One region of the Neobacillus sp. OS1-32 genome, then DNA from elsewhere that is predicted to be linked to it. Evidence: riboswitches for the same ligand, from Rfam matches in the RefSeq annotation. Region 1 holds a riboswitch; each other region holds the start of a gene.
What was found. A riboswitch is a leader RNA that binds a small molecule or an ion and turns the genes downstream of it on or off. The one in region 1 is predicted to bind cobalamin.
Positions count from the first base shown of each region.

Region 2: linked by a shared signal. The riboswitch ahead of RCG24_RS14170 (energy-coupling factor ABC transporter permease) and the one ahead of RCG24_RS06940 (ABC transporter substrate-binding protein) in region 1 are both predicted to bind cobalamin.
Region 3: linked by a shared signal. The riboswitch ahead of RCG24_RS11005 (ATP:cob(I)alamin adenosyltransferase) and the one ahead of RCG24_RS06940 (ABC transporter substrate-binding protein) in region 1 are both predicted to bind cobalamin.

Region 1 covers NZ_CP133263.1:1,350,466-1,361,127, reverse strand. The annotation lists gene RCG24_RS06985 (TerC family protein) at 243-1,028, shown strand; gene RCG24_RS06980 (phosphatase PAP2 family protein) at 1,303-1,983, shown strand; gene pssA (CDP-diacylglycerol--serine O-phosphatidyltransferase) at 1,991-2,692, shown strand; gene RCG24_RS06970 (iron-sulfur cluster assembly accessory protein) at 2,739-3,041, shown strand; partial or broken gene RCG24_RS06965 (ATP-binding cassette domain-containing protein) at 3,137-3,451, shown strand; gene RCG24_RS06960 (Cof-type HAD-IIB family hydrolase) at 3,586-4,332, shown strand; gene RCG24_RS06955 (oxidoreductase) at 4,651-5,496, shown strand; gene RCG24_RS06950 (CapA family protein) at 5,568-6,782, shown strand; gene RCG24_RS06945 (GyrI-like domain-containing protein) at 7,024-7,488, shown strand; cobalamin riboswitch at 7,630-7,824, shown strand; gene RCG24_RS06940 (ABC transporter substrate-binding protein) at 8,011-8,976, shown strand; gene RCG24_RS06935 (FecCD family ABC transporter permease) at 8,942-10,015, shown strand; gene RCG24_RS06930 (adenosylcobinamide amidohydrolase) at 10,008-10,662, shown strand, end outside.
Region 2 covers NZ_CP133263.1:2,846,226-2,856,887, reverse strand. The annotation lists gene ptsP (phosphoenolpyruvate--protein phosphotransferase) at 1-690, shown strand, start outside; gene RCG24_RS14185 (energy-coupling factor ABC transporter ATP-binding protein) at 915-1,778, opposite strand; gene cbiQ (cobalt ECF transporter T component CbiQ) at 1,794-2,564, opposite strand; gene RCG24_RS14175 (energy-coupling factor ABC transporter substrate-binding protein) at 2,574-2,858, opposite strand; gene RCG24_RS14170 (energy-coupling factor ABC transporter permease) at 2,855-3,532, opposite strand; cobalamin riboswitch at 3,730-3,927, opposite strand; cobalamin riboswitch at 4,114-4,293, shown strand; partial or broken gene cobJ (precorrin-3B C(17)-methyltransferase) at 4,423-5,250, shown strand; gene RCG24_RS14160 (sirohydrochlorin chelatase) at 5,308-6,258, shown strand; gene cobK (precorrin-6A reductase) at 6,255-7,034, shown strand; gene RCG24_RS14150 (precorrin-8X methylmutase) at 7,030-7,680, shown strand; gene RCG24_RS14145 (cobalt-precorrin-5B (C(1))-methyltransferase) at 7,677-8,771, shown strand; gene cbiE (precorrin-6y C5,15-methyltransferase (decarboxylating) subunit CbiE) at 8,768-9,976, shown strand; gene cobI (precorrin-2 C(20)-methyltransferase) at 9,978-10,662, shown strand, end outside.
Region 3 covers NZ_CP133263.1:2,169,451-2,180,112, reverse strand. The annotation lists gene RCG24_RS11030 (acyl-CoA carboxylase subunit beta) at 1-1,489, shown strand, start outside; gene RCG24_RS11025 (Na/Pi symporter) at 1,781-2,701, opposite strand; gene RCG24_RS11020 (APC family permease) at 2,886-4,241, shown strand; gene RCG24_RS11015 (CBO0543 family protein) at 4,409-4,933, shown strand; gene RCG24_RS11010 (ABC transporter substrate-binding protein) at 5,076-6,023, opposite strand; gene RCG24_RS11005 (ATP:cob(I)alamin adenosyltransferase) at 6,020-6,571, opposite strand; cobalamin riboswitch at 6,809-7,019, opposite strand; gene RCG24_RS11000 (hypothetical protein) at 7,086-7,313, shown strand; gene RCG24_RS10995 (acyl-CoA dehydratase activase-related protein) at 7,323-10,662, opposite strand, start outside.

The sequences.
Region 1 (10,662 bases):
GATAAATAATATATTGGTAGTAATAAAATATTTCCTTAAAAGGGGAGTAGCTGCTACAATAAAGTCGTCATTCTCGAGAAGTCCATTTCTCCGGCTTTATTGGCAACATTACGTTGTTAGCAAGACCTTTACTGTTGATGGTAAAGGTCTTTTCTATGTTTAATTGGGGCCTTTACTGTAATGGTAAAGGCCTTTTTACATGGAGTATTTTAGAAAAAATCGAAATGGAGGAGGATGTTTTGATGGAATTATCGCTTGTTTTGGAGTACGGCACTGTTTTATTGATTTTGATCGCCTTGGAAGGTCTATTGGCTGCCGATAATGCGCTGGTGCTGGCGATCATGGTAAAACCGCTCCCGCAGACACAGCGGAAAAAGGCGTTATTCTACGGTTTGGCAGGGGCTTTTGTGTTTCGCTTTGTATCGTTGTTTGTCATTTCATTTCTCGTTGATGTCTGGCAGGTACAGGCAATCGGTGCCGTTTATTTACTTTTCATGGCGGGAAATCATATTTTTCGAAAGTTAGTAAAAGGGAAGGCTGAGGAAGACACTCCAAACGAAAAAGCCGCTGGAAAAAGCGGATTTTGGCTGACGGTTTTAAAGGTGGAGGTTGCTGATATTGCGTTTGCCGTCGATTCGATTTTGGCCGCGGTTGCGCTGGCAGTTGTGCTGCCAAACACAGCACTGCCTAACATTGGCGGCCTTGATGGCGGCAAATTTCTGGTTATTTTTGCCGGCGGCATCATTGGCTTGGTGCTGATGCGATTTGCCGCGAACATATTTGTGAAGCTGCTAGAAAAAAAGCCTGGTCTGGAAATTGCTGCCTTTACAATTGTTGGCTGGGTTGGGGTAAAACTGGCGGTTTATACACTATCACATCCTCAACTGGCGGTTCTTAGTGAGGAGTTTGCTCACTCGACGGAGTGGAAAATAAGCTTTTATCTTGTGTTACTGGGGATTGCTGCGGCTGGCTGGCTGTTTTCTAAAGACGGAACAGATAAAAAAACATCCAAAGCTTCCTCGTCTTAACAAGGTCAGGCAGGATTCAATCTTTTAGAAAAAGGATCCCTGATTCCTGGATCACTCCCGTTTTAATGATTTTTATTATGAAGAAAAAGGCCTCAGGAAAAAATACTTATTTAAAAGGCGCAGAACTTCTTAATTAAATAAAACATGTGTTATGATTGGAAAAGTGGAAATAATAGTGAAAGGGCTGTGTAACTTGGAGCAGCCTTTTCATTTGTTTAGGGCATGAAATGACAGAGTAAAATCATTTCGATTTACTATTTGAGGTGTATATTATATGAAGTTGAGACTATATCTTACCATTGCCTTTGTCCTCAGCGTGCTTTGCATAATTGGCTTTGCCATGGTGTCGCTATTCGTTAAGGACCATCAAATTATCGGTTTTGACCGAACAATTATTTCGGCAGTTCAGGGACTGGAGTCACCAGGATTAACGAAGGTGATGAAATTATTTACCTTTATCGGCTCCACGGAATTTGTTATCATTCTCAGTTTACTTCTCGTCTTTTTCTTATATAAGGTCCTGCAGCATCGCCTAGAAGTGGTTCTGTTTATTGTGGTTTTAATGGGGTCTGGGATTATTAATCAGCTGCTGAAACAATTTTTCCACCGGGTCCGGCCCGATTTTCATCGTCTGATTGAAATTAGCGGCTACAGCTTTCCGAGCGGTCATGGGATGAATGCATTTACCGTTTATGTGATGATTTCATTCTTGCTTTGGCGTCACATTTCTAGCAGACTAGGGAGGGGTGTTTTAATTTTCTTCAGTATTATGATGATCCTGGCGATCGGAATAAGCCGTATCTATTTGGGGGTCCATTACCCCAGTGACGTGATCGGCGGTTATTTGGCAAGTGGAGTATGGGTATCAATGGCGATATTCTTTTTCCAATTTTACAAAGAAAAGCGGTATAATAGAAAGAACAAGCTGGTGGAAACTAGCAGGGACAACCGTTAAAACAGGAGTGATACATATTATTAAGAACAGTATTCCGAATTTATTTACCCTTTTTAATTTGTTTTTTGGTTTTTTGTCCGTCATGTATTCGGCGGTGGGGGACTATAAAAATGCGGCGATTCTCATTTTAATTGGGATGATGCTTGATAGTATGGATGGGCGAGTTGCCAGGATGCTGCAGGTGCAAAGCGATCTCGGGAAGGAATTGGATTCCCTGGCAGATATCGTTACCTTTGGGGTTGCCCCGGCAATGATGGCGTATTATGCCTATTTTTCAGCGTTCGGTGTTTTCGGGATGGCGATTGCCGGTCTTTTTCCGTTATTTGGTGCCTATCGTTTAGCAAGGTTCAATATAAACGCGGTTAAATCATCGCTAAAGTATTTTTCCGGAGTGCCCATTACTGCTGGCGGCGGGATCTTAACCTTTTTAACGTTATTTCACGGGAAGATGCCAAGCATTATTCTTCCGATCGCTTTCTTTGTGATTTGTTTTTTAATGGTAAGTACCATTAAAATACCAAGCTTAAAAGAAGTACCGCTGCCGAAATATGGAATCATTATTACCCTATTTTTAGGCTATGCAATCTACATTGTTTTCAAAAGAGAACAACATCGGTTTCCCTATTTTATATATGTTGCCATTCCGCTGTACATACTATTTATTGGCTACCAGTTGGTCAGATCCAAACGCAAAAGCAGTGTAAAATGAAAAATGGGGTCTGACACATACAAGTTGACGAAAAGGATGATGTAAAATGAAAGTTAAGATTAACCGGAATGCGGCTAAAGCATTAAAGAAAATGTTAGAACAAGACGATGCCCAGGGCAAGATGTTTCGCGTTTATGTGACAAATGTACATGGAGACCATGCCCATTATGATATGAGGCTGGACACCCCGACAGATAAGGATGAGGTCGTTGAAACCGATAAGGATATCTCGTTTATTCTTGAAAAAGGAAATGAGTACCTGGATGGAATATGGATTCAGTATTTTCAAGTGCCAGAGGAGGAGTGGGTGATAACGAATCCGTCAAAAGGCAGCCACCATCATCATTAAAGAGCGAAGCACTTAGGCGCAACTGGCCTAGGTGTTTTTTTGGCCAGGAAAGTATAAAAACTCCCTATCAGGCATAAGTGTAACTACGCCTCTGTCTTCGCCTTAAAGGCGGGCAAAAACAACGAATTGCCATAGCCCGGATGTTTCTAAAAAATCCGCCGATTTTAATCCTAAATGAAGCGACATCTGCTCTCGATACGGAAACGGAAATGGTCATTCAGGAGGCCTTAAATGAACTGGCGCAAAATCGAACAACCTTGATTATTGCCCACCGGTTAGCAACAATTCGCAACGCCGATCGGATCATTGTCGTAACAGAGGATGGAATTGTTGAAGAGGGGCGACACGATGAATTAATCGAGCGGGATGGCGTATTCGCCAAACTGCATGCCGTTCAGTTTCAAAATTAATCGTTTTAAAACTCTATGAATCTTCATAGAGTTTTTTTACTATAAAAATGTTATGTAAACTTATGGATTGAAACCTTTGATTGGAAGGAGCTAAAAATGTTACCCTAATAAAAGTAGAGAAAGGAGAGAGTACTATGAATGTAAATAATGGAGAAATAAAACTCATTGCATTAGATATGGACGGAACACTTTTAAATAACATTCACCAAATCTCGGCGGCAAACCGCCTTGCAATCAAAGTAGCCCAAGAAAATGGTGTAAAAGTAGTTCTTAGCACCGGGCGGTCTTACCAGACTTGTCATGAATATGCCGATTCACTCGGACTCAATTCCTATTTGGTCACCGTAAATGGAAGTGAAATTTGGGATGAACAACGCAAGCTGATAAAAAGGTTAGTGGTAAAAACAGAACTAATTGAATGGATGTGGCGGCTTAGCCAGCAATACCAAACCACCTTTTGGGCGATTAACACGGAGCGCACTTGGCATAATGAAATGCCGGAAGACTTATATTCATTTGAATGGATGAAGTTTGGCTTTATTATCAATGACCAGGTAATTAGGGAGAAGATCTTTCACGAACTTCAATCCAACGGAGAATTGGAAGTAAGTAACTCTGCACCAAATAATATCGAAGTAAATGACAAGGGGGTTAATAAGGCAAAGGGGCTGGAAATGGTCTGTGACCGCTTGGGAATTACCATGAATCATGTCATGGCCGTTGGTGATAGTTTGAATGATTTAGCGATGATTAAAGAAGCCGGCATTGGCGTGGCGATGGGTAACGCCCAGGAAGCAGTCAAGCAGCATGCAGATTGGGTTACTGCTGACAATGAAGAGGATGGCGTGGCAAAGGCCATTCGTAAATGGGTATTAAAGTAAATAATATCTTTATTGGGCGATATTCCTTTATATTTGGAATATTGTCCTTTTTAAGATGTATGTAATAATGGCTTTAAGTCAGATAACTGCGAAAAAAGATTGATTTACAGCTGCCACTGGGAGTGAAATAACCTTGGAAACTAGAAAAGTCCGCTTATTTTATGAAAGCGGACTTAAAATTTTTGTAAAGAAATATGCATATTGTCTCTGCTGAATTTTTTCGTAAATATATTTGCAGATATCGAAGGGATATCTGCAATTTTATCAATATATCTGCCTTTTGTCTGATATATTGATAAATATAGGAGGGATCTATAAATGAATCAACCAATTGCGATCGTGACCGGTTCTTCAAGCGGGTTCGGGCTTTTAACTGTTCTGGAGCTGGCCCGGTCGGGTTTTCAGGTGATTGCGACAATGCGAAATCTCGAAAAAGGCAGCGATTTATTAAAACAGGCTAAAAACCAAAATCTCGAGGCGAACATTTCCATTCACGAGCTAGATGTGACATCCGAGACTTCGATTGAAAAATTAAGCACTTTTCTCAAAACGTTAGGCAGGGTGGATGTCCTTGTTAATAATGCGGGATATGCAGCTGGCGGTTTTGTCGAGGAGCTTCCCTTAGAGGAATACCGCAGGCAATTTGAGACAAATGTATTTGGCGTTATTGCTGTGACAAAAACCGTTCTTCCCTACATGAGAAGGCAAGGCAGTGGGAAGATTATTAATATGAGCAGTATTAGCGGCATCGTGGCATTTCCGGGGTTGTCTCCCTATTGTGCCTCAAAGCATGCGCTTGAGGGCTGGAGCGAAAGCCTACGTTTGGAAATGAAACCTTTTGGTGTTGATGTTATTTTGATAGAGCCAGGGTCATACAAAACAAGTATTTGGTCAACCGGCAGGCAGGTGACGCCTTCTCAGGAAGAATCCCCGTATTTCATACTAATGAAAAAACTGGAAGACTATATTTTAGCAGGGGAAGAGGGATTTGGCGATCCAAGGGAAGTAGCACAAAAAGTTGCGGAGATTTCTACAATGAAGGAGCCGAACTTTCGGTTTCCAATCGGGAAAGGAGTTAAACTGACGATTCGCTTAAAAAATTTAATCCCTTGGAAAAAATGGGAATCCCAAGTGATGAAAAATGTTAACAAAACAAAAAACTAGCAGCTTCAAGACTTTGCGCAAGCTCGCCGCATTCCCGACTAAACTGAATCATAGAAACAAGGTAGGAAGTTATGATTAATAAACATAAAGTTATTAGTTTCATCATTTTTTTTGCTTGGATTTATCAAGCCATTTTCACCCAAACAGTTAGAGCAGAGGAAAATGTTCAAATCAGACCTAGTTCTTTTTTTCATTATTTTATTGAAACTAAGTTATTTGGGAAGTATTTCAAACCAGTATCGATCAATCCAGACAGTAGCTATCAGATTTGTCTTGCCTTGGAAAATGCTGCCAGAGAGAGTCATCAAATTGTACCGGAGGTTGACCCGAAAACTATCGCAGTGAGTAATGAACCGATTAAGCTGTCGTTTGCTGGTGATGTTATGTTTGATTGGTCGGTGAAACAAACTGTGCGCCAAAAAGGGCCTGACTATCCGTTTGTCAACATTAAGCCAGAGCTAGCTTCCAGTGATGTAAATGTCGTGAATCTGGAAACGTCGATCACCACCGGAGGCAATAAGCAAGACAAACAATATACGTTTCGGTCTGATCCGCAAGCTTTGTCCGGTTTAAAAAATGCCGGATTCCAGCTGGTCAGCTTGGCCAACAATCATTCGTTGGACTTTGGGCAATCCGGATTTGCCGATACCATCGCCAATTTAAAAAAATACAGACTTGATTATGTCGGCGGTGGATTAAACAAGCAGGAAGCATACTCCGCAAGAACCTACATGATTAAAGGAAAAACGGTCAAAATTCTGGCGTTTTCCCGGGTTCTTCCCGAAGGTTCATGGGTCGCAACAGCTATAAAACCAGGGTTAGCAAGTGGCTATGACATTCACCTGATGGAAGAAACGATTCAAAACGAAAAAGCGGCCGCTGACCTACTATTTGTCTTTATTCATTGGGGAATTGAACGGAATCGTTCGCCGGAACCGTTCCAACGAGACTGGGCAAGGAACATGATTGACGCTGGAGCTGACGGAGTCATTGGCAGCCACCCCCATGTGCTCCAGGGGTTTGAATATTATAAAGGAAAGCCGATAGCCTATTCGTTAGGCAACTTCCTTTTTCCAAACTATGTTAGAGGAAACGCAGCGCAAACGGGTATTTTGCACTTAAATATCGAAAATGAGAAAATTGGCATGTCTTTTGTCCCGTTTCGAATTTACCAGGATCGAATCGTGCCGCAAACAGCTGCTGAAAAAAACTATGTTTGGCGGGAGCTGCAAGGTCTGTCGTTTGGTAGGCTGCAAATTCAAAATGGCTCAATTATCGGCTATTGACAGTAATATGTACCGCTTACAGAGGATCACTTCATCCTCTGTTTTTTGTCGAAAAAAGATATAGGAAAATAATGTAAGAGGGCGTTGAAACAAAGTTAAACATTTATTTCCAAAACTATTTTAATTAAACGGAGTATGGAAAAAGTTTTTTTAAAATAGGGAAATTTTAAAATGTTTGCAGGAATTTATGGGATATTCAGAGAATAATAGGAATAAGATTTTTATAAAGGAGGAGGTTAAAATGGAATTTAGAATAGTAGAAAAAGAAGAGTTAAAAGTAGTCGGTATTTCATGGAATGGCACTTATTCGCAAGCCAAAATCATCCCACGCCTTTTCGATATAATGGAGAAGCGTCTTGAGGAAGTGCCTTTTCAGACAAAAGATCCGGTACTGATAGCCCCATTTCATAGCAGGGAATCGGAATTTACCTATTATGTAACCACACCTGTGGAAGAGGTTAAAGAAGTCCCAGAAGGTATGGTTGGATTTTCAATTCCACGAAAATATTATGTTCGCACCACCCATCTGGGAGGGCCGGAAGAGGTTGAAAATACATACCTGCGTCTGTTCAATTGGATGGAGGAATATGGTTATGAACAGGATCACCAGGCATTAAGTCTTGAAATCTTCCCAAAACAGCAAAATGCCGCAGGAAACCTCCAGTTTGAAATCTATCTACCGATTAAGATGTATAAAAATAACTGACATGGAGTTTGATATAAAATAGACAGTGAATAAATGAATCGAAAAGATTGTGTCGAAATTTAGAAACTTAACGTGAATAAGAAAAAAAAGTCGAAAAAACATATACAAACAAGCAGACTTTTTCTATAATGACGTTGACAAGGAAATATTCGAAAAATAGGTGTTAAAAAAATCTTTCAAAAAGATTTTGCTTAAAAGGGAAGTTTGGTGAAAAACCAACGCGGTCCCGCCACTGTAAATGGGAGCTGCCTATATCATGTCACTGTCAATTTGATGGGAAGACATAGGAAGCGATGACCATAAGCCAGGAGACCTGCCTATTTTCTTACGCCAATAAACCTACGAGGATAGGGAGGTGTGGAAGACTGGAATGCTTTTACTGATTTTTGGTAAATGAATCTAATCATACCAACATCCTCCACAGATAGGAGGATGTTTTTTTGTGGAGATGCAAACGCAGTCTTGATTAGGGTGTAAGGTACGAATAGCGCTTGTCACAATTACTAGAAGGTGGGTACAGACATGAAAAAACTATATTCATTAATACTTGCATTCATATTGATTATAGGAGTTCTTGTGGGGTGTTCCGGAAACAAAGAACAAAGCAAAGAAGACAATAAAGCGAATAATGATCAAAAAACAGAGCAGGTCTCCTTTCCGGTGACCGTAAAAGATGGTTTAAAAAATGATGTTATTATCAAGAAAAAGCCGAAAAAAATTGTCTCTTTAATCCCAAGCAACACGGAAATCTCCTATGCTTTAGGGCTAGGAGATAAGATTGTCGGAGTTTCTGATTTTGATAATTATCCAAAAGAAGTGACGAAAAAAGAGAAAATCGGCGGTCAAGAAATTAACGTCGAGAAAATTATTTCTCTAAAGCCTGATTTGGTGCTGGCACATGCATCAACAGCCCTCAATTTTAAAGATGGTATTCAACAATTGAAAGATGCCGGGATTGCCGTTTTAGTTGTCAATGATGCGCAGAACTTCGAACAAGTTTTTGATTCCATCACCATGATTGGTAAAGCAACCGGTGAAGTCACGAAAGCAGACAAACTGGTGACTAGTATGAAAGATAAGCTGGCAAAGATCAAAGAAAAGGCAGCGGGAATCAAAGAGAAGAAAAAAGTATTAGTTGAAGTTGCGCCCGCTCCAGAAATTTATTCACCAGGCAACAAAACGTTCATGAATGAAATGTTAAAAGCGATTAACGCGGAAAACATTATAAGTGATCAAGACGGCTGGGTGAAGATTGATCAGGAAGCCATGATTAAACGTAATCCGGATGTCATTCTGACAACATATGGTTACTATGTAAAAAATCCGGTTCAGCAAGTGTTAGCGAGTAAGGGTTGGGAAAATGTCACAGCTGTGAAAACTAAACAAGTATACGATGTTGATTCAGACCGAGTAACCCGTACAGGACCAAGAATTATTGAAGGAGTAGAGGATCTTGCCAAGGCTGTCTATCCGGAAGTTTTTAAATAATAAAATAACAGCCTATTTACTCGCCGGCATCTTCTTATTGCTTGCCATTTTATTAGGAATTGCCATTGGAACTGTCTCTGTTCCAATCCCGATTATTATAAAAATCATCACCGGTAATTTATTTGGCACGCTCAGAGCGGAACATATCGATCCGATGTATTCAAGCATTGTCATGAATATCCGTTTGCCGAGAGTCATCTTATCGGGTCTTGTTGGCGCCTCCCTTGCGATTGCAGGGGCGGCCTTTCAAGGGCTGCTCCGAAACCCGTTGGCAGACCCGTATACACTAGGCGTTTCGTCCGGGGCATCGGTAGGGGCCGTCATCACCTTATTTTTCAACCTTACCATTCCTTTTGTTGGTGCTTTTACTTTGCCGTTATTCAGTATTGTATTTTCCTTTATTACGATTTTTTGTGTTCTGATGTTTGCTCGTAAAATTGAACGCTCGATGCGGGTAGAAACGATCATTCTGACCGGCATCATTTTTAGCTCGTTTTTAGGTGCCATGATATCGTTGATGATTGCTTTAACGGGCGATGAACTGAGGCAAATTATCGGCTGGCTACTTGGCAGCGTCTCGATGCGCGGCTGGGTATATATTAAAATTATCCTGCCATTTTTTATCATTGGCTCGATCATCCTTATCTTCAATGCCAAGGAACTTAACGCCATGTCTTTTGGCGAAGAACGGGCCCACCATCTTGGAGTGAACGTTCAAAAACGAAAGCTAATTGTCCTTTCGGCCGGTTCGATTTTAACTGGGGCGGCAGTTGCGGTGTCAGGCACCATCGGTTTTGTCGGCTTGGTGATTCCACATTTGACGAGGCTTATTTGGGGACCGGACCATAAACATTTGCTGCCATTATCGATTTTTATCGGCAGCGGCTTTTTAATCTTGGCTGATCTGGTTTCGCGGATAATTATCTCCCCAACTGAATTGCCGATTGGCGTCATTACTTCATTAATTGGTGCACCGGTGTTTGCTGTTATTTTACTGCAGAGAAAAAGAATCGAAAGAAGTGGTAAAAATGATGCTTAGCGTACAACATGTATCAGGCGGTTATTCAGGGAAAGCAGTATTAAAAGATATTACATTCGGAGTAGAAAAAGGGGAACTGTTCGGAATCCTCGGTCCAAATGGCAGCGGTAAAACAACCCTGCTGAAAATGCTTAGCGGAATTCTGCCGTTTCAAGCAGGAGAGATTTTGATTGATGACAAACGGCTCAAAGAATACAGTCCAAAACAGTTGGCGCAAAAGGTCGCTGTTCTTTCACAGCATTCTTCGCAATCCTTCTCCTATACGGTAAAGGAAACCGTCTCGCTTGGACGATATGCTCACCAACGAGGCTTGTTTCAGACATGGTCGGACGAGGATGAAGCGGTTGTTCAAAGAGTGATGCAGCATATCGGCGTCTCCACGTTACAAAACAAAAACATCCAAGAACTATCCGGCGGTGAAAAACAAAGGGTGTTTCTCGCCCAGGCATTGGCCCAGGAACCGGAAATCTTATTGTTAGATGAACCCACGAACCACCTGGATTTATCCTACCAAAAGGAATTATTCGACCTGCTCAAACAATGGACAACCGAGAATCATTTAACGGTAATATCGATTTTCCATGATTTAAACCTTGCTGGTCTTTATTGTGACCGCTTGCTTTTGCTCGAAAAAGGCGTTATCAAAG
Region 2 (10,662 bases), 1.5 Mb from region 1:
CTTCCTTACTTGAGTTTGCCGGAAGAACTGAATCCGTTTTTGGGGGTTCGGGCGATCCGTTTATGTTTAATCGAACAGGATATTTTTCGGACACAGCTGCGTGCCTTGCTGCGGGCCAGCAATTATGGCAATTTAAAAATTATGTTCCCGATGATTGCAACCCTTGATGAGTTCCGGGAGGCAAAGAAAATATTTACCGAGGAAAAACAGAAACTGCTTGCGGACGGGCAGCAAGTTTCCGACCAGATTGAACTGGGAATCATGGTGGAAATCCCTTCTACAGCCGTGTTAGCCGATCAATTTGCTAAAGAGGTTGATTTCTTCAGCATCGGTACCAACGACTTGATTCAATACACGATGGCTGCGGACCGCATGAATCAGGGTGTATCTTACCTGTATCAGCCATATAGCCCATCGATTTTAAGATTGGTAAAGATGGTAATTGATGCAGCCCATGCTGAAGGAAAATGGGCAGGTATGTGCGGCGAAATGGCCGGCGATGAAACCGCCATCCCACTTCTTCTTGGTCTCGGTCTTGACGAATTTTCAATGAGTGCTACATCGATTCTGAGAGCACGTTCACAAATTCGCAAATTGAAAAAAACGGCTATGGAGGAGCTTACCAAGACCGTGCTGCAAATGCAAACCACGAGTCAAGTAATGGAAGCTGTACACCAAGCAACAAAATAGGTAAAGATGGTTGTTTAAAAAAATCAATAATCTTAGAAAGAGAAAATGTAGAATTCGTTCAAAGAAGGCTAGAACTATTAGGAAATTTCCGTTTTATTTAGAATCATTTCTAATGAATAACAGCCCCCTCCGATAATACGCCTGGATAGAGGGGGTTGTTCCTTTTATAAACTGAACAGCAAAAGTTGGTTTAGATTATTTTATGAGGGGTGGGTATTTTGTGATTATTGACCATTCTTCAAGATACGACTTGTACTGATTGACAACAGCTTCAAAAGATCTTCTTTTGTCCGCGGGATTTGTTTTTGTGTAGGAAAGTAATCATTGTCAATAAGAAATTGATAAAGGTCGAGAATCATCGGCCGCTCTAGGTTTGCCTTTTGAAAAAGGTCTTTCTGGAGAAATATTTCCTCCCTTCCCCCATTTCCAAGAACTTTGCCATCATGTAAGATAATAATCTCATCCGCCCATTCGAAAGCAAAATTGATATCATGGGTCGAGAGGACAATGGTTTTTCCATCACGGTTAATTTGATTTAAAAGATTAATAATCTTTTTCGCATAATAGCTGTCCAGACCGGCAGTTGGTTCATCCAAGATTAGGAGTTCGGGGTCCATGGAAAGCACACAGGCAATGGAAACACGCTTTTTTTGGCCAATACTTAAGGAATGAGTGGCTTTTTTTTGCAGTTCTAAAGTTCCAGTTTCTTTCATCGCCCAGTGAACCAAGCGTTCGATGGCATCTTTGGTCAGTCCCAAATTTCGCGGCCCATAGGAGATATCTTCAAATACAGTTGGAGAAAATAATTGCTCATCCGGATTTTGAAAAATGATTCCTACCTTTTGTCTTAGCGCCTGTAAATACTTCTTCGTATACTGGATCCTCTCCCCTTTAAAGGTAATTGACCCTGATAAAGGCTTAAGAATTCCGTTCAAATGTAAAAAGAAAGTGGATTTTCCTGCTCCATTGTTCCCGAGGATGGCTATTTTTTTTCCTTGGTTTAAGGTGAGGGAAATCCCCTTTAATGCTTCCGTACCATCCCCATAACGATAAATAAGATTGTTAGTTGTGATAATAGGTGTTGTCATATAAGGGGTTCCTCCTTAAAAGGTGAATAGCAAAACGAGCAATAACAGGACAATCATAAAAACACCCAAATTTAGTAAGGAAAGGCTGTACTCTCTTTCACTGCCGATAAACTCTCCATATCCGCCACGGGATTCGACAGCTTGATGTAGCTTAGCCGCTTTCTGAAAGCTTTTTAAAAATAAGGCAGTCGTTAAGTATCCCAAAGAGGTTAAGCCAGTTCTAAACGAAGTATACCCCAGCCTGGAAGACTGCGAATGGTAAATTTCCGCAGCCGTTTCAATTAGTGTAAATAAAAAACGGTAAGTGATCGCAATCATTTCAATGAAAAGCGGAGAGATCCGCCACTTTTTTAATAAATATAGAATTTCCACGAGTGGCGTGGTTAAAATGAGCAGGTATAAACAACTAATGCTGCCAATAGAAACCATAAATAGTTGAAAGGCTGCCCTTACACTCGACATATCTACATAGATGAACAGTTTCCCCATTGAAATATCAAAAATAATTTCGCTGCCGGGTATCGCATTCAGGGAGAAATTAACCATTAGAGGAATTAATCCCAAGAGAATAAAAGTAATCGGAAGAACTAATAATTTTATGTAATATTTTATAGGAATCCTTGCCAGAAGGATCATGATACTCGAAATCAGAAAAACTGTGAAACTTACCTTCATGTCTCTTGCGAATAAAGAGAACAAAAGCATAAACAGCGAAAAAGTAACTTTGTCAAAGGCGTGAATATCGCTGAAACGGTTATGGTAGGCGTACTGGTCAATTAACAACATCGCTATATATCACTTCATATCCTTGTCATGAATTTTGCGCTCTCGATAGGTCCCGATAATAAAACCGATGGCACCGGCACCTATAGCAGCTTGACCGGCAAATAAGAAACTTTCAACTTCACTGCTTGCCGGGGCCCAAAGGTAATTGACCCACGGTTTATAATTTGGCTTCAGAGAATGGACAATATCGGTTGCTCGTCCATCCGTCCCGGAAAAATCCGCTTGACCATGGATGAAAAACGGAATAGCAGTAATGAAGATAAAAACAAGAATTAAAAACGCATTATTTTTCATAGGTTAGCTTCCTCTCTGAAAGGAACTTTTAATAGTTTTAATACTTGAGTATTGTATTTAAATAGTAAATTCATCACGATGACCGTCAAGATAGCTTCACTTATAGCAAGCGGCAGCTGTGTAACTAAGAAAATGCTGGAGAATTTCAAAAAAGACGCTGCCACTCCACCCGTTGCCGCAGGAAAGGCTAATGCCAATTGGAACGAAGTAACAGAATAAGTAGCCAAATCACCTAACAAGGCTCCCGTAAAAAGAGAGACACGGAAAGACAGGCCGAGACGTTTTCCTAGCTGTATGATCCAATAGGCAACAAACGGACCGGCAACCGCCATAGAGAACCCGTTTGCACCGAGCGTTGTTAACCCTCCATGAGCAAGCAGAAGAGCTTGAAATAACAGAACAATGAATCCAAGTACGCTCATGACAATGGGACCGAATAAGGCTGTGCCTAAACCCGTTCCTGTCGGATGGGAGCTGCTCCCGGTAACAGAGGGCAATTTTAAGGCCGAGAGCACAAAGACAAAGGCGCCGGACAGACCTAGCATCATTTTCACTTCAGGTGCATCGGCAACAAGCTTGTGAATTTTTTTCATTCCGGCAAAAAGGAAAGGAAGGTAAATAGCCCACCAGATGATCACCCACTTCAATGGCAGAAATCCTTCAGCAATATGCATGGCATAAGCCGATTGATACGAATTAAGCCAAAAATAGATCGTAGCCGCTAATACTAAAATGGGGACAGTCCTCCGAAAAGGTTTTTTCTTCACTTCTCTCACTCCTTTAAATTGTAAAAAAAAGCATTCTGAACGTTAGGTTAGTTCAGAATGCTTTGGCTTTGTGACATTTTGAACATACCTATATCCCGTAGGCAGTTAAAACTTGAAAAACAGGCAGGTTTCCTGACTCATTGTCATCGCAGAACCGCGCCTTCCCTAGTCAAGGTTTTAAATTGACTAAGTGGCCTTCTTGCGGACTGCTCCAAATTACAGTGGCGGGAACCGTGCTGGAATTTAACCAGCTTCCCTTTTACGTTGATTAATTAATCAACACCCGTTTTCCCATGATTAAATTGTTATCACTAAGTATAGCCTTGTGTTTTTCGAGTTGTCCATGGAATATTTGTGACAGAAAGTTCAAAAATCCCTCGATAACAAGTCATATCTAAGTTCTAGCCAGTTGTGAATTTTTTGACAAAAATTGTTCACTTGTTAATTGTCAAATGTTGCTGTTTAATGATACTGACCTTTAAAAAAGTGAATAGGTAATACGTAAAAGTGCTCCGTTTTAAGGAGATAAAAGGGAAATCGGTTAGAAACCGATGCAGCCCCCGCTACTGTAACGCAAACGAAATTGTAGAATTCCACTGGAAAACCGGGAAGGGACAAGAGTAGGATGAAGCGAAGCCAGGAAACCTGCTTTTACGTTGTATCTTGTTCTTCGGAGGGAAGAATAGTGATAGCGTTGCAGTTAAAGACGTGTATCATTCGCTACTGTTAAAAAGCCTTAGCCACCTCCGATGGACTAAGGCTTTTTTGTATTGAAAGGAAAAGATGGAGGGGAAATGATGAAGGGAAAATTATTTGTGATTGGCTGCGGTCCGGGAAGTATGGAGCATTTGACAAAACGAGCGATAGATGCCGTAAGAGAGAGTGATTTCATCGTTGGTTATAAAACCTATGTGAACCTTATTAAAGACTTAATTACCACACAGGAAATCGTCAGTACGGGAATGTCGGAGGAAGTGGAACGGGCACAAGAAGCTGTCAAGTTGGCCAAAACCGGGAAAAAGGTAGCTGTGGTTTCAAGTGGTGATGCCGGTGTGTATGGAATGGCCGGTCTGGTATATGAGGTGCTGACCCAGCAAGGGTGGTCTGGCAAGACAGGAGTTGAAGTAGAAATTATTCCAGGTGTTTCCGCGATTCACTCAAGTGCGTCCTTATTGGGAGCCCCGATCATGCATGATTCCTGCACCGTAAGTTTAAGCGATCACTTAACCCCGTGGGAGATCATTGAAAAACGTTTAGAGGCCGCGGCAATGTCCGATTTTGTTATTGCGCTTTATAATCCCAAAAGCGGGAAAAGGACACGTCAAATCGAAGAGGCACAAAGAATTCTATTAAAATATAAATCACCTGATACACCAGTGGGATTGGTGAAAAGTGCTTATCGGCAAAAGCAACAAATTGTGATCACCAATTTAAAGGAAATGCTGGACCATGAAATTGGCATGCTTACCACCGTCATTATTGGAAACTCTGCAACCTTTGTTCATGATAACAAGATGATTACCCCAAGAGGTTATGAAAAAAAATACTCCCTAACTGATGCGGAGCAAGCTCTAGTTAAACATGAAAGACTGAAATCTGAACATGAACCATGGGCACTTCATCAAGGACAAGCCGATTAAGTAAAGTGGTCACAAAGAAAGTTATTTTGGGGAGGAATTATCGTGAAAGCTGTTTTAATGGTGGCCCACGGAAGCCGCGACCAAGAGGCAAATGATCAAGTCCGCCGAGTTATACATAATTTGAACCATTCATTAGATCCGGCACTTCTGCTGGAACTCTGTTTTTTGGAGCTTGAGGCACCAGGGATTGACCAAGGCATTGCAAATTGCGTGGCCAAGGGAGCGGAAGAAGTTGCGCTGATTCCCATCATGCTGCTGCAGGCCAGTCATTCGAAAATCCATATTCCAAATGCCATTGATCAGGCAAAAAAGAAATATCCTAATATTCATTTTAGCTACGGCAGACCGATTGGAATCCATCCGGCTGCGCTCGAAATATGTCAGACACGGCTTGAGGAGTGTGGTGAGGAACTAAGAAATCCAGATCCCAAAGCCGCTGTGCTTGTCGTTGGCAGAGGCGGAAGTGATCCTGATGCCAATAGTGATTTATACAAAATTTCCCGATTATTATGGGAACAGCTCGATTATAAATGGGTTGAAACCGCCTTTTTTGCCGTGACAGATCCGTCAGTAGAAGAGGGAATTAACCGCTTAATAAAGCTTGAAGCCAAAAAGATTATCATTCTTCCCTACTTCTTATTTACGGGGGTATTAATCAAGGAACTTGAAAGAATGGTAGAGCAATTAAAAATAAAATATCCTGATTGTCAGTTTAAACTTGCGGGTTTTTTTGGCTTTCATCCAAACTTGGAAGTTATTTTAAAAGAACGAATCAATGAGGCACTTAAGGAAGATGTCAGAATGAATTGTGATACCTGTCAATATCGTTTTGAAGCAAGCAAGCATACGGGGCACCACCATCATCATCATGAGCCAGGACACCATCATGACCACGTGCATCATCATGATCACCACCATGATCATTGTCAACATGGCGAAAGCCAACATCACGATGGACATAATAGTCAAAAAGACATCTGCGGTAACCGATGATTCTACTGATTGCCGGTACAAGTGATGCTCGGGATCTGGGGCTCCAAATAAAAGCAAGAGGCTTTTCCCAAATCGCGACGGTGGTATCGCCCAATGCGGCAAAAGAATGGCACGATGCTGAAATTTCCGTACGAGTTGGCAGGTTAACGGCGGAGAAAATGAAAGATATTATTGCCCAAAATCAGATCACCACCATTGTCGATGCCAGTCATCCCTTTGCGGAAGAAGCCAGTATAAATGCGATTGCGGCTGCCAAGCATTGTGGGATTCCTTATATCCGCTTTGAACGGGAATCAGTAAGGATAAACAACCCCTCCATCTCCTATGTCGATAGTTATCAAGAAGCAGCAGAACTTGCTGCAAGGAAAAAAGGGGTGGTATTTTTGACAACCGGAAGCAAGACGCTTCCAGTGTTCGCCGATAAGCTTCTTCCATTGCCAGATGTCAGAATGGTGATCCGTCTCCTTCCGCAAAAAGAGAACTTGGAAACATGTGAAAGGCTACACATTCCCCAGAAGAATATCGTGGCGATGCAAGGGCCATTTACGAAGGAATTTAACAAAGCCTTGTTTGCGTTATATAAGACAACGGTGATGATTACAAAAGAAAGCGGAAAAGTCGGGTCTTTAGAAGAGAAACTGACAGCTGCTTTGGAGCTGGGAATTGATACGATCATCATCAAACGCCCTACTGTCGATTATGGAACCGTATATTGGACGTTTGAAGACGTGATTCATCATTTAAAAGGTGTAGAAAGGGAAGGGAACCATGATTGATTTTAAAACGGAGTTTAAACCATATACCATTCAACCACAAAAAATTGAGGGCCGAAGCTTTGAAATAATTGACGAGGAAATTGGCAGTCACTCCTATACAGCGGAACAATACCCGATCGTTCAAAGGGTCATTCATTCCACAGCCGATTTTGAACTGGGGAAAAGCTTACGATTTCATCACGATGCCATTCAGGCCGGGATCCGTGCGATCAAAACGGGGAAAAAAATTGTTACCGATATCAAGATGGTAAGTGCCGGGATTAACAAACGCCGAATTGAAAAATTTGGCTGTTCGGTCCATGAATATATTACTGATGAAGGAGTTGTCAAGGAAGCACGTGCTTTAAATGTTACCAGATCCATTGTCGCCATGCGAAAAGGGATAAAGGAAGCGGAAGGTGGTATTTTTGCAATCGGAAATGCCCCAACTGCCTTGCTGGAATTAATCCGTCTGATAAAACAGGGGGCACCAAAGCCGGGATTGATCATTGGGTTCCCTGTCGGCTTTGTCTCGGCAACAGAATCAAAGGAAGAGCTGATGAAATTAGATATTCCGTTTATTACCAATCAAGGGAGGAAAGGCGGGAGTACGGTTGCTGTTGCAGCCGTAAATGCCATTGCCATTATGGCAGAAAGGGTGGAATGATGTTAGATCAACAGACCCAGCCACTTAGATTTGGATATACAACGGGAGCCTGTGCAACCGCAGCGACGAAGGCAGCTTTAATCGCCTTGATTACCGGGGAAAGCCAAGAAGAAGTGACAATTTTGATTCCTGCCGGTAACCAGGTGAAATTCACCATTGAGGAAATGGTCATTTCCAAGGGCCAAGTAACCGCGGGAATTATGAAGGATGGTGGTGACGATCCCGATGCCACACATGGTGCGCTCATTCAATCAACCGTTTCCTGGAGGAAAAATGACAGAATTGCTTTAGATGGAGGCAAGGGTGTAGGACGCGTCACCAAAGAAGGTCTTCCAATTCCTGTAGGAGAGGCGGCGATCAATCCCGTCCCAAGACAAATGATTGAAGCAGCGGCGGGAGAGATCTTGCGGCAGTATGGTGTGGGGGACGGTGTATCAATTATGATTTCTGTTCCAAAAGGCGAGGAAATTGCCAAAAAAACTCTTAATGGAAGATTGGGGATTATTGGCGGCATCTCGATATTGGGGACCCGTGGAATCGTCGTCCCTTTTTCAGCAGAGGCCTATACAGCAAGCATTTCCTTGGCGATCAAGGTAGCTAGAAAAGCAGGCTGTAAGCATGTCGTCTTAACGACTGGAGGACGTAGTGAAAAATATGCGATGAAACAGTATCCCTACCTGCCGCAAGTAGCTTTTATTGAAATGGGTGACTTTGTTGGATTTGCCCTTAAAGAATGTAAGCAGCAAGGGATCAAGCAGGTATCGCTGGTCGGAATGGTTGGCAAGTTTTCCAAAATTGCGCAAGGGAAAATGAACGTCCATGCGAGAAAGATTGAGATAAATTTTTCCTTTCTTGCCCAAATTGCCAAAGAAGCAGGAGTAAAAGAAACCATTCTGCCGGACATTGTCCGGGCCAATACAGCCGCAAAAGTGGCTGAAATCATGATCAGGATCGGGAATTACCAGTTCTTTCAGTTAATATGTGAATACTGCTGCCAATCAGCTTTGGCTGAAATTGGTGGTGGACTGAAGGTGGAAACAAGCCTTTATACCCTTTCAGGTGACTTCTTAGGAAAGGCGGAACGACAATGAACCAGTCTGTTAAATTAATCGGAATTGGAGACGGCGGCCCGGAAAGCTTATTGCCCATTTATCAGAGATGGATTGATGAAAGTGAGAGATTAGTAGGCGGGGAGCGCCATTTAGCTTTTTTCCCCCAATATAAAGGTGAAATAGTAGCGATCAAGGGCAATTTGGAACAGCTTCTGGAACGATTGCAAAAGGAACCGAAAAATACAGTCATCCTGGCTTCCGGGGATCCCTTGTTTTACGGTATTGGTAACAAGCTCTCAAGCAGTATAGGGTTGGAAATATATCCTCATGTCAGTTCGATTCAGCTTGCTTTTGCTAAAATAGGTGAGCCTTGGCAGGATGCTTATGTCACCAGCATTCATGGACGATCGATGAAGGGACTGGCACAGCGGATTGATGGAAAATCAAAGGTCGCTGTCTTGACGGATAAAGTAAACACCCCCGTGGCCCTGGCCGACTACTTATTATCATTTGGGATGAACGAGTACCGTCTTTTTGTTGCGGAAAACCTTGGCAGTGAAACGGAAAAGTCAGGCTGGTATAACCTGGAGGAAGTAAGGAAGAAGGAATTTTCTCCCTTAAATATTGTGATTCTGAAAAAGTCAGGATTAGCACCACGTTGGCCGGTCGGGATAAATGATGAAGAGTTTTTCCAGCGAAAGCCGGAAAAAGGCCTCATGACCAAAAAGGAAGTGCGACTTCTTTCTTTGGCTGCACTCGGTTTACAAGCGGACAGTATCGTTTGGGATATCGGAACCTGTACCGGCTCACTCGCCATCGAAGCTGCAAGAATTGCCAGAGAAGGGATAGTTTATGCGATTGAGAAAAACATCAATGACTTGGCGAATTGCCAAAAAAACATGATGAAATTTCGCGCCGATCTAACGCTTGTCCATGGAAAGGCACCGGATGGGCTGTCGCCATTCGCTGACCCTGATGCGGTCTTTATTGGCGGGGCTTCAGATGCTCTTTCGCCAATATTGGATGTTTGCTGTGATCGGCTGAGACCTGGCGGAAAAATTGTCATCAATGCAGCCACTATTGAAAAACTAAATGATGCCGTCACAATGTTGAAAGAACGAAAATTTTCCGTGAGCATCACCCTTGTACAAATATCAAAAAGCAAGCCGGTACTGCAGTTAACAAGATTTGCAGCCTATAACCCTATTTACATTATTACCGGTACTCGGGAGGGAGAATCATAATATGCTTGGCAGGTTATATGGATTGGGAGTTGGACCGGGAGATCCAGAATTGATTACGGTTAAAGCAGCGAGAATTTTACAGGAATCCCCTGTGATTGCTTTCCCAAAAAAACGAGACGGTCACAACAGCTATGCCTATTATATTGTCGACACATATATTGACCAAAAGGAAAAGGAAATGTTGGGGTTGATTTTTCCAATGACTAAAGACCCCGAAGAACTGAATCAGAAGTGGTCACAATCTGTTGAACAAATTTGGGAGAAGCTGGCCGCAGGGAAAAATGTGGCTTTTGTAACAGAAGGAGATCCTCTCCTGTTTAGTACCTTTATCTTTATGATGAATCTAATGAGAGACAGACACCCGGAAGCGGTTATTGAAATAGTACCGGGGATTACTTCCATGGGTGGAGCCGCAGCAAGGCTCGGTATCCCGCTAGCTGACGGTGAAGACCATGTGGCGATTATTCCGGCTTGCGATGACTACGATAAGATGAAAAAGGCCATCAATGACCATGATTGCATCATATTTATAAAAGTAGCCAAAGTAAAAGACCTGATGTTACAGGTGCTGAAAGACCTGAACTTACTGGATCGGGCATATGTCGTCACAAAAGTGACCTCTGAAGATGAGATCATTTGGAAAACCAATGAACTCGCAGGAGTGGAGTTGGAATATTTATCGCTGA
Region 3 (10,662 bases), 820 kb from region 1:
ATTAAAAGGGGGGCATGAGAAATATCATAAAAAGAATTGGGAACAGGGGAAATTGTTTGTCCGCGATCGTCTCAGATTATTATTGGATAACGGTCTTCAAGCGGAGGACGGGATGTTCGCCAATCTACTCGCCGGAGACCTTCCGGCGGACGGAGTTGTCACCGGAATAGGGAAAATTCATGGCCAAACCGTGTGTGTGATGGCCAATGATTCAACTGTAAAAGCAGGTTCTTGGGGACAGCGGACCGTGGAGAAAATCATACGCATTCAGGAGACAGCGGAAAAGCTGCGTTGTCCGCTGCTCTATCTTGTCGATTCTGCCGGAGCAAGAATTACCGATCAATTGGAAATGTTCCCGGGAAGAAGAGGAGCCGGCCGGATTTTTTATAATCAAGTTAAATTGTCGGGGAAAGTTCCGCAAATTTGCCTTTTATTTGGTCCATCGGCAGCCGGGGGAGCTTATATCCCTGCCTTTTGCGACATCGTGGTGATGGTGGAAGGCAACGCCTCGATGTATCTGGGCTCGCCAAGGATGGCGGAGATGGTGATCGGTGAAAAAGTGACACTGGAACAGATGGGCGGTGCTAGGATGCATTGCTCCGTTTCCGGCTGTGGGGATGTTTTAGCCAAAAGTGAGGATGAAGCCATCGCTTTTACCCGCAACTATCTTACCTATTTCCCGAATAATTTTTCCGAAAAACCGGAGAAAGCAGCAGCAAAGCCGCCAACTTCCTTCGAAAAATCAATCGAGGAAATTATTCCAAAGAATCAGAATGCCCCTTTTGATATGTATCAATTGATTGAGCGCATTGTTGACGCGGATACCATTTGTGAGATAAAGAAATTATTTGCTCCGGAATTGATTACCTGCCTTGCGCGGATCAACGGCCAGCCGATTGGAATTATCGCCAATCAGCCGCGGGTAAAAGGGGGCGTGCTATTTCATGACAGCGCCGATAAAGCGGCCAAGTTTATTAATTTATGTGATGCCTACCATATTCCGCTGTTGTTTTTGGCCGATGTACCGGGATTCATGATTGGAACCAATGTGGAGCGGGCAGGTATAATTCGCCATGGCGCCAAGATGATTTCGGCAATGAGTGAAGCAACTGTTCCCAAAATGACTGTCATTGTCCGTAAAGCTTACGGGGCCGGATTGTATGCCATGGCCGGTCCTGCATTTGAACCGGATTGCTGTATCGCCCTGCCAACGGCGGCGATTGCGGTGATGGGGCCGGAAGCTGCCGTTAATGCGGTATATGCCAATAAGATTGCCAGTTTACCAGAGGAGGAGCGCGCCGCCTTCATCGCCGAAAAACGCGAAGAATATCGTCAGGATATCGATATTTACCGGCTCGCTTCAGATCTGATTATTGATGATATCGTCGAACCCAATCGTCTTCGCGAAGAACTGGCCACTCGTTTAGAATTCTATATGTCTAAGTATCTGGTATTTTCGGAACGTAAACATGGGGTTTATCCTGTTTGATTAAAAATATGCCTGTTGCCTGTCTGGAAACGGTTGAACTGATATCTCCAGTATCCGGGCGGTGACAGGCAGTTTTTTTGAGCTGGAAGAGGGAGGTGGCTGCCAGGTTACCGAAAAATGAAAATAGTTATCCGCTCAGTTAGCAAGCAGCAGTCTAGTTGCCCGAAAACAGAAAAAGAAAACATTTCAGTCAGCAAGCAGCAGTCTAGTTGCCCGAAAACAGAAAAAAGGAGCCATTTCGGTCAGCCAGGAGCGGTCTAGTTGCCCGAAAGCAGAAATGAAAAAGTCACGTCACCGACCATGTAATTTTGTAATAAACTTGGCGAATTGATTTGTGAACGGAAGGACAACTAAGGAAGATATAACGTTAAAGATCACGCTGATATGGGCGAGTTGTGCGTCCGATTGATTGGAAAGCTGAGCTCCTAGACTAGCGAGGCCGCCAATAAAAGGATAAAAAGCAGCTACACCTAGGACATTTAACCAGATGTGAGCGTAAGCGGTTAGTTTCGCTTCTTTACCTGACCCGATGGAAGCGAGAAAAACATCAACGCAAGTTCCGATATTGGCCCCGAGGACAATTGCGATCCCTGTATCTAAATGCATCGTTCCTGCTGTAAGAAACCCCATAACAATCGCGGTTGTTGCTGTACTCGACTGGATAATGGCTGAAAGAATGATACCCGTCACAACCGCATACAAACGGTGTTTATCGATGGTCAGCAGCCATTCATTAATCAAATCCATATCCTTTAACGGAGCAGCCAAGTATTCAAAGCCGCGAATCGCCGAAAACACAACAGCAATTCCTAATAAAATCAATCCCATGCTACGCAGATTTTTCTTTTTCATAAGGGCAAGAATAGCCCCGATAATCGCGATCGGAATAAGATAGGATTCAATATTAAAGGTAATTAATTCGGTTGTCATCGTGGTGCCGATATTGGATCCTAAAATAATTCCGATTGATTGCGGGAAGGTAAGCAGCCGGGCTGAGACGAATCCTACGGTAATAATCAAAACGGCGGAACTGCTTTGTAGCAAAATAGTGATAATAATTCCTACTAAAACCCCTTTCAAGGGGGTATCCGTTACGTTCAGAATCCATTTTTTCAAAGAATCTGCAGATAGATTAAAAAGACCTGACCTTAACAGTGTCATGCCGTAAATAAACAATCCTATGAAAAGTAAAAAAAGAAATAACTGGACCATGAACTCACATCCTTCTTCCATCAATATATGAGGTGGATTGGAGGGACATGTCCAAAAGATGAACCTGCCTGTCACTGCTTGTAGAGATTCCACTCCAATGGAATGAAAATTTCTGATTATTGTTAAAACTCTGTCAAATTGTTATAATAGTAAGAAAGTTTTAAAAATAGGGGGAGTGGTGCAATTGGAGAATGTAACACTTAAGCGTTCACTGGGACTATGGGCAATTGTCGGGCTTGGATTGGGGTATATGACACCAACCGTTGTGTTTGATACGTTTGGAATTGTATCGGATGAAACAAATGGCGTTGTTCCTATGGCCTACCTAGCTGCTTTAATTGTCATGTTATTCACGGCGATTAGCTACGGAAAAATGGTACGAGTATTTCCAAGTGCCGGATCAGCCTATACGTATACGCGAGAGACGATGAACCCATATCTGGGATTTATGGTTGGCTGGACAGCCTTACTTGATTATCTTCTTCTCCCAATGGTAAATGCCCTTATTATTCGCCTTTATATGGAATCATTTTTTCCTAATCTCCCGGCTTGGATATGGGTGGTTTCCTATGTTGCGATTGTCACGATTTTAAATGTCTGGAGTATGGGTAAAACCTCTAATGCAAATGCAACTCTGGTCATTTTTTCTCTCTTCCTGATTGTCGCCTTTATCGTACTTGCCTCTATTAAGCTTACCAATGGAATGGGCCAAGGAACCATTTTTACTTTAACACCTTTATATCATTCCAATGTACAACTCGGAGCGGTTTTAGCCGGGGCAACCGTTGTCTGTTTTTCCTTTATTGGATTTGATGCGATAACGATGTACGCCGAAGAGGCGGTTGATGAAAAAACACTGCCAAGAGCGATCATTTTAACGGTTTTAATCGGTGGAGCGATTTTTCTAGTTTCATCCTTTTTCGCCCAAGCCTTGTTCCCCAATCTAGCAAACTTTAAAGTAACCGACAACACTCTGCCTGAGATTGGATTGTTCGTTGGCGGCACGATTTTCAAAATATTTTTGGTTGCAGGGGGATTTGCCGCAACAGCTGCATCTGGGCTTGCCTCACATGCAAGTGTTTCTCGGCTGCTATATGTAATGGGGCGCAATGGGGTTCTCCCGAAAAAGGCTTTTGGTTATGTTCATCCGAAATTTCGCACACCGGCATTTAACGTTATTTTGGTCGGTATTGTTTCATTGCTAGCGATTACTCCTTCACTTGAGTTAATCGCATCCGTTATAAATTTTGGCGCACTCATTGCCTTTACATTCGTCAATTTGTCAGTACTTGCTCATTTCGTCTTTCACCAAAAGAAATATAAAACAGGAAAAGACTTTTTCAATTATGTCATCATGCCGCTCCTTGGAGCCGGAACGACGGGAATCTTGTGGTATCACCTAAGCGCGGATGCCCTGATTGGTGGGATTATTTGGGTCATCATTGGTTTAACTTATATGGTTATTCAATTGAAGATCTTTAAGACGAATATCACAAAAGTGAATTTTGAGGAGACTGATCAGACTTCATCACTTACATAACACGAGTGATTGGGGATAAGTGCCTGTCACTGCCTGCAATTTGTCGGGGATTCATCGATAATTTTGGGGTGGTGCAGGCACTTTTTTTGTATGTCCAATAAAAAATGTTATTTTAGGAAAATAGTGGAAATAATATAGTTAGTAATAATGTTGGAGGATGTTGCATTTTGAATGTAGTTTACGCATTAATTTGGCTGTTTGCATTTTTTAAATGGGGTGACCTTAAGAATTGGCATAAGTACTATCCTACCTATCTGTTCTTTTTGCTGGGGGATTTTTTATATCTCTATTTATTATCTGACTGTTACCCGATGTGGAAGTATAACCCGCAAGGAATCGATGAAAATATCGGATTGACTAATGCCCATGTCTCTTTCTCAATTATGGCTATTAAATATCCCACCACCACGTTTATTTACTTATCCAAATTTCCGGAAAAAAGAATCAAACAAATATTGTATATTACCGGCTGGGTATTGCTTTACATTGCTAATGAATTAGTCGATAACTTTTTTAACCTAATCAAGTATTACAATGGATGGAATCTTGCCTGGTCCATCTTGTTTAATGTCGTTATGTTCATCACCCTTAGAGTCCACTATACCCGTCCATGGCTGGCATGGCTTTTCTCTTTCGTCTTTGTTTTGTTTTTATGGAAAATATTTGATGTTCCGAACGACGTGTTTAGGTGAAATACCCTAACGTTTTTTTAAGGCAATCGTTTCAGCAAATACCTAAAATTGTAAACAGTGAGAACCAACCAGCTTTTGTAATATGATTGGTTCTCATTATTTTTTTGTATAAGAGTATTGGGAAGACCCTCGTTCCTCCAGGCTACTTGAATAGTTCAGGATAAACAGTTTTAGCTACCAGCTCTACTGCTTCGCCGATTCTTGGGCCTGGGCGGGACAGGATGTCCGGGTCTAATTGATAGACGTTATTTTTTTGAATGGCATTGATCGTTTTCCACCCTTTTCGAGCTTTGATTTCGCCAATCGGGTCTTTTGTATAATTCACCGTCGTGACAATGATCTCGGGGTTTTGCTTGACCACATCTTCTTCTGAAAGTTTTACCCAGCCTTCTTGTTTAGCAAAGACATTCTCCACCCCTGCTTTTTGCAGGATTTCCTGCTGGAATGTATTTTTTCCGGTTGTATAAATGTCTGGTGACGGGCTGATTTCGAAGTAGACCCGCTTTTGTTTCTCTATGCCTTGTAGTTTTTCTTCGACATGTTTAACTTGTGACTGAATCTCTTCAACAAGCTGTTCGCCTTTCTCTTTAACCCCCATGACCTCAGCAATTTGTGCGATATCGCCATAGACATCTTCAATAGTAGTAGCCGATTGAATCACAAAAACGGGAATGTCGGCATCTTCCAGCGGTTTAAGCGCGTTTTTATCTCCAATTGTATAGGCCAACACTACATCAGGCTTGAGTTCGATAATTCTTTCAGCATTCATTTTAACAGAATCAGATACCCGCTCAATCTTACTTGCCTCTTTTGGATAGTTATCAAAGTCAGTCACACCGATGATTTTATTACCGGCACCCAAGGCGAATAATATTTCCGTGTTGCTTGGCTGCAAGGATACGATCTTTTCCGGAACCTTTTTAAAAGTAATTTTTTTCCCTCTGTCGTCCGTTACCGAATACGAAGTTGTTTTTGCTGCGGGCTTTTGCGGATTAGCAGTAGCCGTGCTTTTTTCATTTGACTGACAGCCAGCTGCAAAAACAATCATGATGATCATAGTTAATATGCTGAGTAAATATTTCTTTTTCATTGATTTTGACCCTCCAAGTTCCTTTTTTGTCTTACTGGATAGGATTTACTGATAAATGGAATTTCTCGGATGCCGTTCTGCTTGTTGGTATAAACCGCCATCAAAAACAGGACATTCGCCAGCAAGTGAGTGTAGTCGAACAGAATTTCCGGAATTTCTTTTTCGAGACTCAGCTTATGTAGAGCTCTGACAGATTTTTTGGCTTCACTCCTGCAAGTATGAAGAACACAGGCGGCCGTCGTTCCATAAGGAAGCAGGAACTGATCAATGCGATCTTTCACCTCAGCTTCATAAAAATCATACATCATGCTTAATCGTTCTAAATCTTTCTCTTGAATGGCAAGCTTTCCCCGTGCTGAGCCATTAAGATGGTAGGCCATGGGAAGCAGATACAGTAAATCTTCGTGGATAATCGGGATATCCTTTGTTAATGACGCGGCCAAGCCAATTTTCGTCGTTAATGAATCGGTCCGGATTTCAAAATCGACGGTCGAGGCTGACTCACGCATAAAGGGATAACAAAGAAATCGCAAGTCTTTTTTTGGCATGATTACTCTCCTCCTTGTAATTTTATTTTTGTGAAACACCTGCGATATCAAGTTCCTCGGAAGAAGAGTAAGACAAATATATAAAGATGGTTTGTTTATTTAAGTTATCCGACCGACAATTTGTTTTTAAATACAAAAAAGCCGCCCAGATAAAAAATTGGCCGGCTGTAGATTCTTGCTAAAATATGTAAGAACCAGATGAAATCTGCCGTACAATCCTCTTATCTTCCGAAGAGCATAATACGTTCAAGAATAGGCAGGTCTCCTGGCTTGTGCATCATTTTACTCTAAGAACCTTCCCATTTGCCTGAAGTTGAGTCTTTGACTCTTTGACAAACAGTGGCTATTTCTTATTTCATCAGCACTTACAGTTGCGGAAACAGCTCCGGTATTTCACCGGATTCCCTATTAAGCTAACGAATTAGCAACCTATTCCCTGCAAGCTATATTCACTTAAGAAATAGTGTACACTTTATTTGCTGAAAAATAAAGAAATTTGTGGAATACTTGGAGATTGGTAGAAATTTTTGTGGTATTAATTTTAGGTGCGCCAATTGGAACGGATAAGACGCCGATTGAAAGGAGCAACGCGCCAATAGGAGCGGGAAAAACGCCAATTGAAAGGAGCAAGGCGCCAATAGGAGCGGGAAAAGCGCCAATCAAAAAGTGCAACCCGCCAATTGAAAGGAGCAGCGCGTCAATAGGAAAAAGGCACTATGTGAAAAATTCACAGAGTGCCTAACAGCCATTGTCATGATTTCATGATTAGATCATTTTCTTGTTTTAGTTTGTTTTTAGCGATATTAATCATCAGCTTGATGCGATTGACCTGGTTTACTTTGCTGATGCTAGAGTCATAGTCGATCGAAATAATGTTGGCATTTGGATATTCCTTCTTAATGCCGTTAAACATGCCTCTGCCGATAACGTGATTTGGCAGGCAGCCAAACGGTTGGACGCAAACGACATTATCAACGCCGGAGTCCATTAACTCAACCATTTCTCCCGGCAAGAGCCAGCCTTCCCCCATCTGATTGCCGATACTTAAGAAGCGTGATGCTTTTTCCGCCACTTCGGAAATTTTTAGTGGAGCTTCAAAGCGCTCGCTTGCTAACAGAGCCTCACGGATCGGACTGCGATAATATTCAATCAATTGAATCGCTACTTTTCCAATGGCAATATTCAGTTTGGATTTACCAAAGTGCTCCACCTTATATTTCCGGTTGTAAAGCCCATATAAGAAGAAATCAATAAAGTCCGGAACAACGGCTTCGCCGCCTTCTTTTTCGATGGTTTCAATCAGCTGGTTGTTGGCATATGGGTGGAATTTAACAAGTATTTCACCCACGATTCCGACCCGCGGTTTTCGCTCTGGAATCATTTCAATTTCGCTGAAATCGGCAATGATCTCATTAATCACTTTCTTATATGCGCGCATCGAGAACGCTTCTAACAGCTGCTTGCTGGATTCTAGCCATTTTTGATAAACTTTTTCGGTGCTGCCGGTGACTTTTTCATAGGGCCTGACGGTAAGTTTCAATCGCATGAGCAAATCACCGAGACAGGCGGCAATTACCATCGATTTGGCGAGCGTAGGGGAGATCTTAAATCCCGGCTGATTCTTTTTCTCCATCCCGCCGCCGTTTAAGGAGATCACAGGAACTTGAGGCATTCCGGCATTCCGCAACGCCTTCTTTAGCAGCGCGAAATAGTTGGTTGCCCGGCAGCCGCCGCCGGTTTGCGACATAATCACAGCGGTTCGGTCCAAATCGTATTCTCCGTTCTTCAAAGCGCCGACAAGCTGACCAATTGTGATGACCGCCGGATAACAGGCATCATTGTTGACATAGCGTAATCCAACCTCGACATCGGCATCTTTGACATCCTGCAATATTTTTAAATCATATCCATCGAGAGCAAACGCCTTGGCAAACAGATCAAAATGACTGGGCAGCAGCTGCGGTGCAAGGATCGTGTATCTTTTTTTATCACCTTTGGCAAATTTAGGCGGTCTGATTTTCGCTGTGTTCTGTTTATGCTGTAATTCTGGATGATTTTCTCTCTCTTCAATGGCTGCGTTTAAGGAACGAAGACGAATCCGTGCTGCTCCCAAATTGCTGACTTCATCCATCTTTATCCACGTATATAACTGATTGCTTTCCTCCAAAATTTCCTGTACCGCATCTGTTGTGATCGCGTCCAGCCCGCAGCCGAAGGAGGTAACCTGCAGCAGTTCGAGACAAGGTTCTTTTTTAACCACATCTGCCGCCTGATAAAGTCGGGAGTGATAGGTCCATTGATTGACGACATCCACCTCCAAATCCTCCGGAGCCAGCTGGACAATCGCGTCCTCGGTTAACACGGCGAACCCCAATTTATTGATCTCACCCGGAATGCCATGATTAATCGCAGGGTCAATATGATACGGATGCCCCGAAAAGACAATCCCTTTTCGCTGTTCTTTGCGTAATTGAGCAATGACTTCCTCGCCACGTCTGTGCAGCCATTCGGTATAGGCCTCTTTTTCAGCCTGGGCCTTCTTAAGAGCCCTTTTGAGTTCGACTTTTGGAATGTCCTGAAAACATTCACTCAGATTTTTCAACAGTGCGGCAGGATGATCGATCGTTAAGAATGGGTTTAAGTATGTTACTTGATTATCAATAAAGACTTTCTCCAAATTCACCCTGATCACCTCAGGATAGGAGGCCACAATCGGACAATTGTAATGATTTTGCTGGGCCTGATTTTCCCGTTTTTCAAAAACAACGGACGGATAAAAGATGGTCTTGACGCCTTTTTCAATCAAGTTCAAAATATGACCATGTGAAAGCTTGGCTGGATAACAGACAGATTCTGACGGAATGGTTTCAATCCCTTTTTCAAAAATGGCCTTACTGGAAGGGTCCGATAAAACCACCTCAAAACTTAATTCGGTGAAGAAGCGGTGCCAGAACGGATAGTTATCAAACATATTTAACACACGGGGCAGGCCGATTTTTCCTCTTTCCGCTTCATCGCCTTCAAGGCAGACACGGTTAAATACTTTATCCAATTTTTCTTCAACTAAATTGGGATATGGACTTTTTTGCTTTTGCTTTCCGGCCCCCCGCTCGCAGCGATTCCCCGTAATGAAGGACCGTTTGTCAGAGAATTTATTCACGGTAATCGGACAGTTATTCTCACATTTACCACAGCGGCGGTGGAACGTTTGCAGGGTAAAATTGCCGAGCTGTTCCACCGGTAGCAGCGAAGACACCGATTGTCCATCCCATCTTTCTTTGGCAATCAGGGCACAGCCGTAGGCTCCCATCAATCCCGCCATATCCGGACGAATAACTTGTTTACCGGTAATTTTTTCAAACGAGCGAAGGACGGCATCATTGAGGAAGGTTCCTCCCTGGACGACCACATGATTGCCGAGCTGTTCGGCTGATTTGAGCTTAATGACTTTGTAAATCGCATTGGAAATGATCGAATGTGCCAAGCCGGCGGAAATGTCGGGAATGCTGGCGCCTTCTTTTTGCAATTGTTTAACTTTTGAATTCATGAACACGGTACATCGTGATCCGAGGTCGGCTGGTGCCTCCGCCATTAAGGCCATTTCAGAAAACTCCTGGACACTTTTTTCCAACGTTTCTGCAAAACTTTCGAGGAACGAGCCGCAGCCTGACGAGCATGCTTCATTCAGTAAGATTTGGTCAATCACGCCGTTTTTGATTTTGATACACTTCATATCCTGGCCGCCGATGTCAATGATAAAGTCGACATCCGGCTGGAATTGCTTTGCCGCAGTATAGTGGGCCACCGTTTCAATTTCCCCATCGTCAATCCGAAAGGCTGCCTGAATTAATTTTTCGCCATATCCGGTTACGGTGGAACGGACAATTTTCACATCCACCGGCAGCGCTTGGTACAGAGCCGTTAAGCCTTCACGGACGGTTCCAATCGGGTTCCCTTTATTTTTTTCATAAAAACGGAACAGCACTTCATCGGTTTCACCGGTTAACACCATTTTCGTTGTCGTCGACCCGGCGTCGATCCCTAAAAAAGCGTGACCGGAATAGGCTGACAGCGGACTTTGTTTTACTTTT